Regions from separate parts of the Arthrobacter oryzae genome, predicted to be linked through region 3. Evidence: riboswitches for the same ligand, from Rfam matches in the RefSeq annotation. Region 3 holds a riboswitch; each other region holds the start of a gene.

Evidence for each region. Region 3 has a riboswitch for cyclic di-AMP ahead of Q8Z05_RS19835 (NlpC/P60 family protein). Riboswitches for the same ligand answer to the same signal wherever they lie in the genome.
Region 1: linked by a shared signal. The riboswitch ahead of Q8Z05_RS11945 (M23 family metallopeptidase) and the one ahead of Q8Z05_RS19835 (NlpC/P60 family protein) in region 3 are both predicted to bind cyclic di-AMP.
Region 2: linked by a shared signal. The riboswitch ahead of Q8Z05_RS11235 (hypothetical protein) and the one ahead of Q8Z05_RS19835 (NlpC/P60 family protein) in region 3 are both predicted to bind cyclic di-AMP.

The regions. Positions count from the first base shown of each region.
Region 1 covers NZ_CP132204.1:2,589,902-2,593,169, forward strand. Annotated here, with positions in the region: gene Q8Z05_RS11940 (metal-dependent transcriptional regulator) at 208-903, shown strand; cyclic di-AMP (ydaO/yuaA leader) riboswitch at 1,045-1,257, shown strand; gene Q8Z05_RS11945 (M23 family metallopeptidase) at 1,261-2,085, shown strand; cyclic di-AMP (ydaO/yuaA leader) riboswitch at 2,234-2,392, shown strand; gene Q8Z05_RS11950 (C40 family peptidase) at 2,463-3,137, shown strand.
Region 2 covers NZ_CP132204.1:2,429,633-2,432,900, forward strand. Annotated here, with positions in the region: gene Q8Z05_RS11225 (DUF7793 family protein) at 1-101, shown strand, start outside; gene Q8Z05_RS11230 (glycosyltransferase) at 124-1,029, opposite strand; gene Q8Z05_RS11235 (hypothetical protein) at 1,157-1,945, opposite strand; cyclic di-AMP (ydaO/yuaA leader) riboswitch at 1,945-2,122, opposite strand; gene Q8Z05_RS11240 (HAMP domain-containing sensor histidine kinase) at 2,270-3,268, opposite strand, start outside.
Region 3 covers NZ_CP132204.1:4,314,303-4,317,570, forward strand. Annotated here, with positions in the region: gene Q8Z05_RS19830 (hypothetical protein) at 1-514, shown strand, start outside; gene Q8Z05_RS19835 (NlpC/P60 family protein) at 631-1,401, opposite strand; cyclic di-AMP (ydaO/yuaA leader) riboswitch at 1,405-1,594, opposite strand; gene Q8Z05_RS19840 (polysaccharide deacetylase family protein) at 1,832-3,268, shown strand, end outside.

The DNA.
Region 1 (3,268 bases), 1.7 Mb from region 3:
TATTCTGCCTGACGCGCCTGCGCGGGAGGGAACGGCATCCGTCATAGTCCAGTCACTGAGACATGGTCCGGTCCCGGAGGCGCGGCACACTGATGCGGCAGTTCACGGGGCGGCTGACGGTGAGGCAGCCGGAAGATTATCCGGAGTAATTCAAAATAGGTTAAGCTTGTCCCTGACGCAAGGACTGTGCTCGAGGAGCTGAGCTGGATGACGGATCTGATCGACACCACGGAGATGTATCTTCGGACAATCTTGGAGCTTGAGGAAGAGAACATCGTGGCTCTCCGCGCCCGGATCGCCGAACGGCTGCGCCACTCCGGGCCCACCGTTTCGCAGACCATCGGCCGGATGGAGCGTGACGGGCTGGTGGTTGTTTCGGGCGACCGGCACCTTGAGCTTACGGAAACGGGCCGGAAACGGGCCACTGAAGTCATGCGCAAGCACCGCCTCGCTGAGCGGCTCCTGGCCGACGTGATCGGGCTCGACTGGGCGTACGTCCACGACGAAGCGTGCCGGTGGGAACACGTCATGAGCGAACGGGTGGAACGGCGCATCTTCGAACTCCTGGACCACCCCACGGTTTCCCCCTACGGCAATCCCATTCCCGGGCTGGCTGCGCTTGGCGGCGAACCGTCGCCCGCGTTCACCGACGGCGTGGTGAACCTCCTTGACGCCATGACCGGGTACGGGGCCGACTCGCGCGTCACCGTGAGCAGGCTGGCCGAACCCATCCAGGTTGAACCCGAGCTGCTCGTCCAGCTTGATGAAGGCGGGATCCGGCCGGGGGCGTCCCTCGCCCTGGAACGCGTGGGGGAGTACATCTCGGTGCGTGTACCCGAGATCGAGGGGGCCCTTGAGCTGCCGCCCGAAGTCGCGGCCCACGTATTTGTTACGGTCAGCTGACCGCGCACCTCGTAGGACCACCTACAACTGCCTGAGACGCAGATAACGGAATTATTACCGCGCTGATTAATCACCTATAGTTGTGGACTAGCGCCGATACTAAAGCGTTACCTGATCCGAAGCCGAGCTCTGCCAGCGGATCAGCGTACGAAACACCTCCTGGCAGAGGCGGGGGAACCACAACCGGCCGTTGAAAAACGGCCTTGGGGTGAAGTCCGTCAGCGGCAAGCCATCTCCGACGAAGGATTCCTTAGGGATACCCCTGTGTCGGATGCCTTGCAGTGGCGGACCGGGTCTTTGATCTCTCTGACCCGAATCCGACAGCTAACTTCGCAGGCTATCCAGAGAGGATAATTTTTGACCACGCAGACCGTCAGGGGCCGCCGCAGGGCGACCGGTCCCGCTTCGGAGTACCCAGTGGCCGAAGCCGTTATGACGGTCAGGCCGCGCGATGCGCATCGTGATGCACGCCGGCGCCGCAGCCTGTTCAGCCAGGTAACGGCCTTCGCTTCGGCGAGCGGTGTGGGCCAGAAGGCGGGCATTGCCCTCGCGGCCACCGGGCTCGTCCTCACTGTGACCGTCCCGTCCACCGGCCCCGCGATGTCCACAGCGGACACGGGGAACGCTGCCGCCGCTGCGTCAGCTGCGCCACAGCCGGAAGTGTCCGCTGCTGCAGGTGCCAAAATCGACTTCAACCGCACGTACGTTGCCACCAAGGGTGATCCGGACGGCAAGCTCAAGCAGCTACTGAGCGCGCAGTCGGCAGGGACCATCACCCGTGCGGCCTCCGCCGGCAGCCTCGGTGCTCCGTTGGAACAAATGATTTCGGCCTCACCGTTCGGCTTCCGGGTCAGCCCCATCACGGGCGGCGCCGGTGAGTTCCACCGCGGCCAGGACTATGCCGCCCAGTGCGGTACGAGCGTCCTCGCTGCCGCCAGCGGAACAGTGACCTTCTCGGGCTGGCACCCCTATGGCGGCGGAAACCGCGTGGTGATTGATCACGGCAACGGCCTGGAAACCACGTACAACCACCTTTCGTCCTCCAACGTCCAGGTGGGGCAGAAAGTGGGCCGTGGCGACCTCGTGGCGCTCAGCGGGACCACCGGCGCCTCCACCGGCTGCCACCTCCATTTCGAGGTCATGGTCAACGGCGAAGTCGTCGACCCCACCGGCTGGCTCTGATCCAAGCGATGGACCGCTCTCGCATTCCTGTGACATGCCGTGACCTGAATGTGACATTCGTTATTAATTCCTGTACCGTTTAGAGCACGCCAACTTTTCCGAAGTTGGCGCTCTTGAGTGGATTGCCTAACTCTGCCACCGCTCAAGGTCCGTTCGCATGACATCGTCTGGCAGAGGCGGGGGAACCAATTTTGGTCTTCGCAAGAAGACCTTGGGGTTAAGTCGCAACGCTTCCCAGGAAGCCGAGCGGCCGGGTGACTCCCATCCGAATCCGACAGCTCACCTCGTAGGCATTGGGAGAGGCTACCTTCGTGTCTACACGTCACAATTCTGCGCGCCACCGTGCGCAAACGGTTCGAACGAACCCGTTGAACTCCGTGTCCCGGGCTGTTACTGCCAACGCCGGAACCGTAGGTCGCCAGGCGGCTGTCATTGCAGCCGCGTCCGGATTGATCCTCAGCGTTGGAATGCCGGCGAACGCCGCCGACACCAACCTGGGTGTTTCCGCTTCCACGGAGTCCGGCTCACAGTCGGCCCAGCTGACCGTCACCGCGGAACCGACAGCGACTGTTTCCTTCGAGCGTCCGGCAGTGACCACGAAGGCAGCGCCCAAGGTTGAAACCGTCCGGGCACAGTCCACCGGTACAGATGCCAGCGAAACGTCCACTGAGGCCGACGCAGAAGGCAAGGCAGGCAAGCTTGCCGACGCCGCTTCGTCTGCAGCAGCATCGGGCCTCGCTGCCATCGCCTACACCGGCATTGGCAGTGCCTACGTCTGGGGCGGCACCACTCCCAGCGGCTGGGACTGCTCAGGCTTCACCCAGTGGGTCTACGCCCAGGCCGGCATCAGCATCCCCCGCACCAACGCATGGACTGCCATGACGCCCACCGCCACCCCGGCGCCGGGCGATCTTGTCATGCAAAACGGCGGCGCACACGTTGGCATCTACGTCGGCAACGGCATGATGATCAGCGCGTTGAACCCGTCGCAGGGCACCCTCCTGCACGCTGTGTCCGCCACGGGCACGTCCGCGTACTACACCATGCGCTAAATCACACTGCGCTAAAACACGTGCTTCCCTTCAGTGAAGCGCGCGTCCTTCGCTAAAAACCCTGTTCGGGCCGTTCCGGCTTACCCCCAAGATGCCGGAGCGTCCAAAAGCCGCGGCCTGCCATGCAGTCT
Region 2 (3,268 bases), 1.9 Mb from region 3:
GCACAATCGCCAACTTCTTCCTCGGTATTCACGCTCCTGCGGCTCCGACGCGGTACTTCACCTGTGCGAAGGAAGCCATGGGTTGGCTTAAGGAGGCTTAGGCGCTAAAACCAGCGATGGTGTTCACCGGGCCAGTCCCGAGCGAAGCGCTGCTACGGGAATGCGGCCGCCGGCCAGGTTCCGGGTGAGGCGGACGATGCCGCGCAGGTCGGCGAGGGCCGTCTGCACGAGATCCACGCCGGCGTCGGCAGCGCTTGCCCAGTCCACAGGGACCTCGTGCACACGGAGTCCGCATCGTTCGGCAAGGACAAGGAGTTCGGTGTCGAAGAACCACTCATCGTCCGCAGTGTAGGGAAGAATGTGCCGGCCAAGATCTGCGCGGATGGCCTTGAAACCGCATTGCGCATCGCTGAAACGTGCTCCCATCAGCACATACAGGAGAAGGTTGTAGCTGCGGGAAATGAACGCCCGCCAGCGTCCGCGGACCACCCGGGACGTCCGCGCCAGCCGGGTTCCAGCCGCCACATCCGAATGTCCGGAAAGCAGCGGAGCCACCAGCGGAGCGAGCGCGGCGAGGTCGGTGGAAAGATTCACGTCCATGTAGGCCAGCACGGGGGAAGGCGAGTCCAGCCACACAGTGCGCAGGGCGTTTCCCCGGCCCCTGGCGGACAGCCGGACAACCGCGACTTCACGGAGTTCCCGAGCCACACGCTCGGCGGCTTGGAGGGTGCCGTCGGTGCTGGCATTGTCCGCCACGGTAATCCGGAAGGGGTACGGAAAAGTGGCGAGCAGGTAGGCGTGCAGCCGCCTCAACGACGGCTCCACATCCTGTTGCTCGTTGAACACCGGGATGACCACATCCAGGACCGGGATGTCGGTTCCTGCTGCTGCCATGGCCCGTGTGTCAACAGGGGAACGGCGGATGGATCCCGGTCCGGGAAGCATCGGTGCCCTTTCGTGCGAGGCATCGACGGCGGCCCGCGGGTGCGGGCGCGGCAGGGTTCCCGTGGCCTGGTGTGTGAGCGTCATGGTTCAACAATGGGGCCGCTGCATTTGAAGGATTTAGGCCAAAGCTGTGCACCTGCTGTGGAGTTGCCGGAGGCCCCGAATCCGCATGGATTCGAGGCCTCCGGTAAAACGGGACAAGCCGGCTGGCTTAGTACCAGTTGTTGGCGTAGTGGAAGTTCAGGGCATCGCAGGGGGAACCGTACCGTTCCTTAACGTAGTTCAGGCCCCAGTTGATCTGCGTGCGGAAGTTGGTGCGGTAGTCCGCTCCGGCACTGGCCATCTTTTCGGCCGGCAGGGACTGGACAACGCCGTACGCGCCGCTGCTGGGATTGGTCGCCGTGGTCTTCCAGTCGGATTCCTTGGTCCACAGCGTGACCAGGCACTGCATCTGGTCGGCAGCCCAGCCGTAGCTTCCGAGCTGCGAAGCGGCATATGCCTGGGCCGCCGCGGGGTCGTCAACTGCAACGGGCGGTGCAGGGGCAGGGGCAGGCGCGGGTTCGGGAGCCGGTGCAGGGGCAGGCGCAGGTGCGGCTGCCTCCGGTGCGGCCTCAGGAGCCTCCTGCTCTGCCGTCTTTTCCTCTGACGATTGCGGAGTCACGCTGACGGAGGCCGGGGCTGGCATGGCGGATACCAGGATTTTTTCGAATGCGAGCTTCGACTCGATATCGGCCGAGGTTGATGCGCTTTCAGCACCTGAGGCCGATGTTGAGGGCGCTGTGGGCTCGGAAGCCTGGCCGGCGGCGCCGACACCAATCAGCACGGCGCAGGCCGTGGCCACTACTGCGGCCCGGCGGCCGGACCCCTGCAGGCCGGCGGTGAACCGGGACGGCGGGGATGCCTTGGTAGCCGGTTCGGCGCGGTGGCGTGACCGTGCCGCAGGCGCTGCAGCGTTGGCGGAGTTTGTATCAGGGCATACTTCTGGCGTGGATTCAGTCATGGTTGCCTCTCGATGCCGGCGGAGTTAGCTGTCGGGTTCGGATGAGGTCACACCCGGCCGCACGGAACTTCACGTGTCGGCTTCACCCCAAGGGCTGCTGCTGCAGCATGCCCGGAGACCTGGGTCCCCCGCCTCTGCCTGATCATGAGGAAATCCGGGTAGCGGCAGAGTTTGGCGTCCATCCGGATATGCGGCCCGAACGATGGCCGCACCCTAAAAACCGTACAGGAGATCGGCGCTTAAGTCACATTTCGGTAACGAGGATCACGTGTGCGGCGCGTTGACTTGCGCTGGAACTGACTGCGCAGCGCTGCCGGCGCGGGGCTAGGCTGCCGCAGGTTCGCCAGGGAGGCGCAACGCGAATTCCGTACGGCCCGGGCGGGAGTTCACCTCCACGGTGCCGCCGTGTGCCTCCACGATCGACTGCACAATCGACAGTCCAAGTCCGCTGGTTCCCTCGGCGGCCGCGGCCCCGCCAACACCAGGTGCCGATGCGGCTCCGGCCGGGCTGGTGCGCGCGGCGTCCGCCCGGGCAAACCTGGCGAAGACCCGGTCCACGAATTCCGGCGGGATCCCCGCCCCGTTATCCGTCACGGTCAGCACGGCACTGCCGTCGGCCGACCTCATCACCCCGGTGACCACCGTGGTTCCAGGGTCCGTGTGCTTGCGGGCGTTGGATAGGAGGTTGGCCAGCACCTGATGCAGCTGTTTGGCGTCCCCGCGGACCACCACGGGCTCATCGGGCAGTTCGAGCTGCCAGATGCGGTCCGGTGCCATGACCTTCTCGTCGCTGACAGTTTCCACCGCCAGCTGCGTCAGGTCCACATCGCTGATCTTGAGCGGCTGGCCTTCATCCAGCCGGGCCAGGAGCAGGAGGTCCTCCACCAGTGTGGTCATCCGTTCGGACTGGCTCTGCACCCTGGCGAGGGACTTCTTGCCGTCCGGGGTGAAGTCCTCGGTCATCCGCATGAGTTCCGTGTAGCCGCGGATGGCGGTGAGCGGCGTGCGCAGTTCGTGCGATGCGTCGGCCACGAACTGGCGCACCTTGGTCTCGCTCTGCTGCCGTGCCTCCAGGGCTTTGGCGACGTTGTCCAGCATGAGGTTCAGCGCGTGGCCCACGCTGCCCACTTCAGTTCCGGGATGGGCGTTCGACGGCGGCACGCGCACCGCAAGTGCCACCTCGCCGGCGTCGAGCGGCAGCTGGGAAACCTGCGTGGCCACTTCGGACAGCTGTTCGAGCGGTTTCATGGTCCGGCGGATCAGCACCGTTCCTGCCATGCCGATCAGGACCAGCCCGCCGAGGGAAACGAACACAAAGGTCCA
Region 3 (3,268 bases):
TGTCACGGGGCTGCTGCTTGGGCTGGGGCAACTCGGATTGTTCGACGCCGGCCGGCCCGCCGCTTCGACGGCGAGCGCTTCCTCAACTACTGCGGGCGCAGCACAGCCGGGCAGCACCGTCCGGCCGACCGGCGTCCCATCCGCCACCGGCGACGGTGCAGGATGGACGGTAGCCTTGCCGGCCGAGCGGAAGTTCAGGGCGGGCGACGTCGAGTATGAGATTCTCGGAGCCGGCGTGCGTCCCGACGTCTCCGGCCAGGTCGCGCTGACGGTGGCACTCAGGTGCACCAACCACGGCCGGTATGACATCAACTTCTGGGACTCTACGTTCAGGCTGAATGCGGACGGAATCAGCCATTCCCCCGATTCCGGCCTGAACGAGCTCGTGGCAGGCGATTCAAGCAAATCGGGCGACGTACGCTTCATTCTTCCGGCGGATACGCGCGAAGCCCTCCTTCGCATCAAATTCGTACAAGGCGAGAGCACGGCTCAGCTCGCCATATCCCCGCCGTGAGGCAACCTGCCGTGAAGCGCCGGGCAGCTTCACAGCGAGCCGGCGGCCACGCGGAAGGCCGGCGACCTGCTGCCCCCAAGGCAGCTGATCGCCGGCCGACCGGCAGGGCCTGAAGGCTAGGCTCCGGCGCGGACGAACGTCACGCCGCCGGTGGCCGTGAGCCAGGACAGCGGGTGCTTGACCGTGGCGTTGACGCCGTTCATTCCGCCGCTGATCACCTGGCCGTCGCCAATGTAAATGCCCACATGGCCGGATTGCACCACCATGTCGCCGGGCTGCGGTTCGCCCACTACCGAGCCGTAGTTCATGAACTGCATCGGGGCCAGGTCGCCCACGGGAATGCCCGCTGAGCCGAGGGCCTTTTCCACCATTGCGGTGCAGTCCTGGGTGATTCCCAGCTGCGCGTACGCAGCGGAAACCATGGCGGCATTGACACCGCCGGCAGCAGGCGCCGGCGCAGGGGCGGGTGCCGCCGCCTGGACCTGGACGGAAACCGCTGGCGCAGCAGGGGCCGGGGCGGCCGGCGCGGGAGTGGCCTCCGCCGGAGCAGCCACCTCCACCGGAGCGGCCTCTTCGACCGGCGCCTCCACCGGAGCGGGCGTGGTGCTGACATCAGGCCGCTCGAAGCTGATCCTGACATGCGAGTCAGCGCTGAGCGGGGCGCCCACCTGGGCCGTGGCATCCAGGGCGGAGGCCGGAGCGGTGTCTCGTTCCGCGGGGGCATCGGCCGCCTGGGCAGCCCCGGTGCCGGAAAGGACCAGGCCCGAAGCGGCCGCCAGGACCGCAGCCCGGCGTCCCGCGCGGATCCTCCCTCCGGCAGGTGTGGACCCCGGGCGCCCGGCGGGCGCGGTGGACCGGTGATGGTCGGGCAGATTGCGTGAAGACATGAAGTGACCTCTCCCGATGCCTGCGAGGTTAGCTGTCGGATTCGGATGGGAGACACCCGGCCGCAGTGGCATTCCGCGTTGCGGAAGCGTGCGGCTTCACCCCGAAGACCTGCACAAAGTCAGGTCAAAAGTGGTTTCCCCGTCCCTGCCGAATGGTTTTCGATTGGATCCCGGGCTGCGGCAGGGTTAGGCAATCCGCCCGGGAGTGCCGGTATCTGGGACAACAGGCACCGTTCCACCGTACGCGGGCGGCGCACCGCATGTCACATTCAGGTAACAGCACAGCCCGGCGCGGCGCCCGGCCGCCCCTGCAGGCAGCGGCGGTGTACTCGGGTGTTCCGTCCGTCAAAGTCGAGTGTTTTCCCCGGGTGCGGTGAGGCGTAGTCTACGTGCATGTTCTTGCGGGGGGACTCACACGCTTGGAGGCATCATGCGTTGGTCGAATCGCCCTGTCCGCAATTATCCGCGCCATGTGGCTGATCCCCCGGAAGCCTCTCCCGGAGGCTGGCGCGGCCGGCGCTGGACGGCGGTCCTGGGCGCGCTCCTGCTCGCCGCGGGTACCGTGGTGGGTGTGGCCGGCACGTCACGGGCTGCGGAACCAACCATTGTCAGCCTGACATTCGACGACGGCCTCGGCAGCCAGCTCGCCGCCGAGCAGGTCCTGAAAGCCCACGGGCTGGTGGGGACGTTCTTTATCACTACCTCCTTCATCGGTTCGTCCGGATTCCTCACCCAGGCGAACCTGCAGGCCTTCGCCGCCGACGGCAACGAGATCGCGGGCCACAGCGTGACCCACCCGGATATGACAACACTCAGCGCTGCAGCCGCCCGCGCGGAGGCGTGTAACAGCAAATCGACGTTGCAAGATTGGGGCTTCAACGTCACCAGCTTTGCGTATCCGTTTGCGGCGGAGAATGCGACCGCCCAATCAGCCGTCCGCGACTGCGGATACACCAGTTCCAGGGGCCTCGGCGACCTGCGGTCCCCGGCCAGCTGCGCCTCCTGCCCCGTTGCGGAAACGCTGCCTCCGCAGAATCCCATGGTGACCAGGGCGCCGGACCAGGTGGCCAGCACCTGGAGCCTGGCAGACCTGCAAAACACGGTCACCAACGCGGAGACCACGGGCGGCTGGCTGCAGCTAACCTTCCACGAAATTGCCAACGGCACGGACCCGTCCCTGTCCATCAGTCCGGCTGTGTTCGAATCCTTCGTCACGTGGCTGGCTGCGCGTACGGCAAACGGTACGACGTCGGTCCGGACAGTGGCGCAAGCCATGGGCCAGTCCCCCGTGACGTCCCCGCCGCCGCCGTCACCGTCCCCGTCTCCATCCCCCTCACCGTCCCCATCCCCATCCCCCTCACCCTCGCCGTCGCCAATCTCTTTCGTTGACGTCCCGCCCGGCTCGCAGCTCTACACAGAGGTCAGCTGGATGGCCAACCAGGGAATCAGCAACGGCTGGTACGAAAGTGACGGTACCCGCACGTTCCGTCCCGGAGTTGCCGCCAGCAGAGACATGATGGCGGCGTTCTTCTATCGGCTGGCCGGGAGCCCTGCCTATACGCCGGCAGGTTCCCCGTTTGCGGATGTCACGCCGGAGACCCCCTTCTACAAGGAGATCCTGTGGCTCGCCTCCCAGGGAATCACCAACGGCTGGGCCGAAGCCAACGGCACCAGGACCTTCAGGCCAACAGTGGCCGTCAACCGGGACCAGGTCGCGGCCTTTATTTACCGTTTCGCCGGAAACCCCGCCTACACACCAACAGCGCCTCCGTTTACGGATATCTCAACGCAAAACGCCTTTTACACCGAGGTCGCATGGATGTCATCCCAGGGAATCTCCTACGGCTGGGCGGAACCGGACGGCACC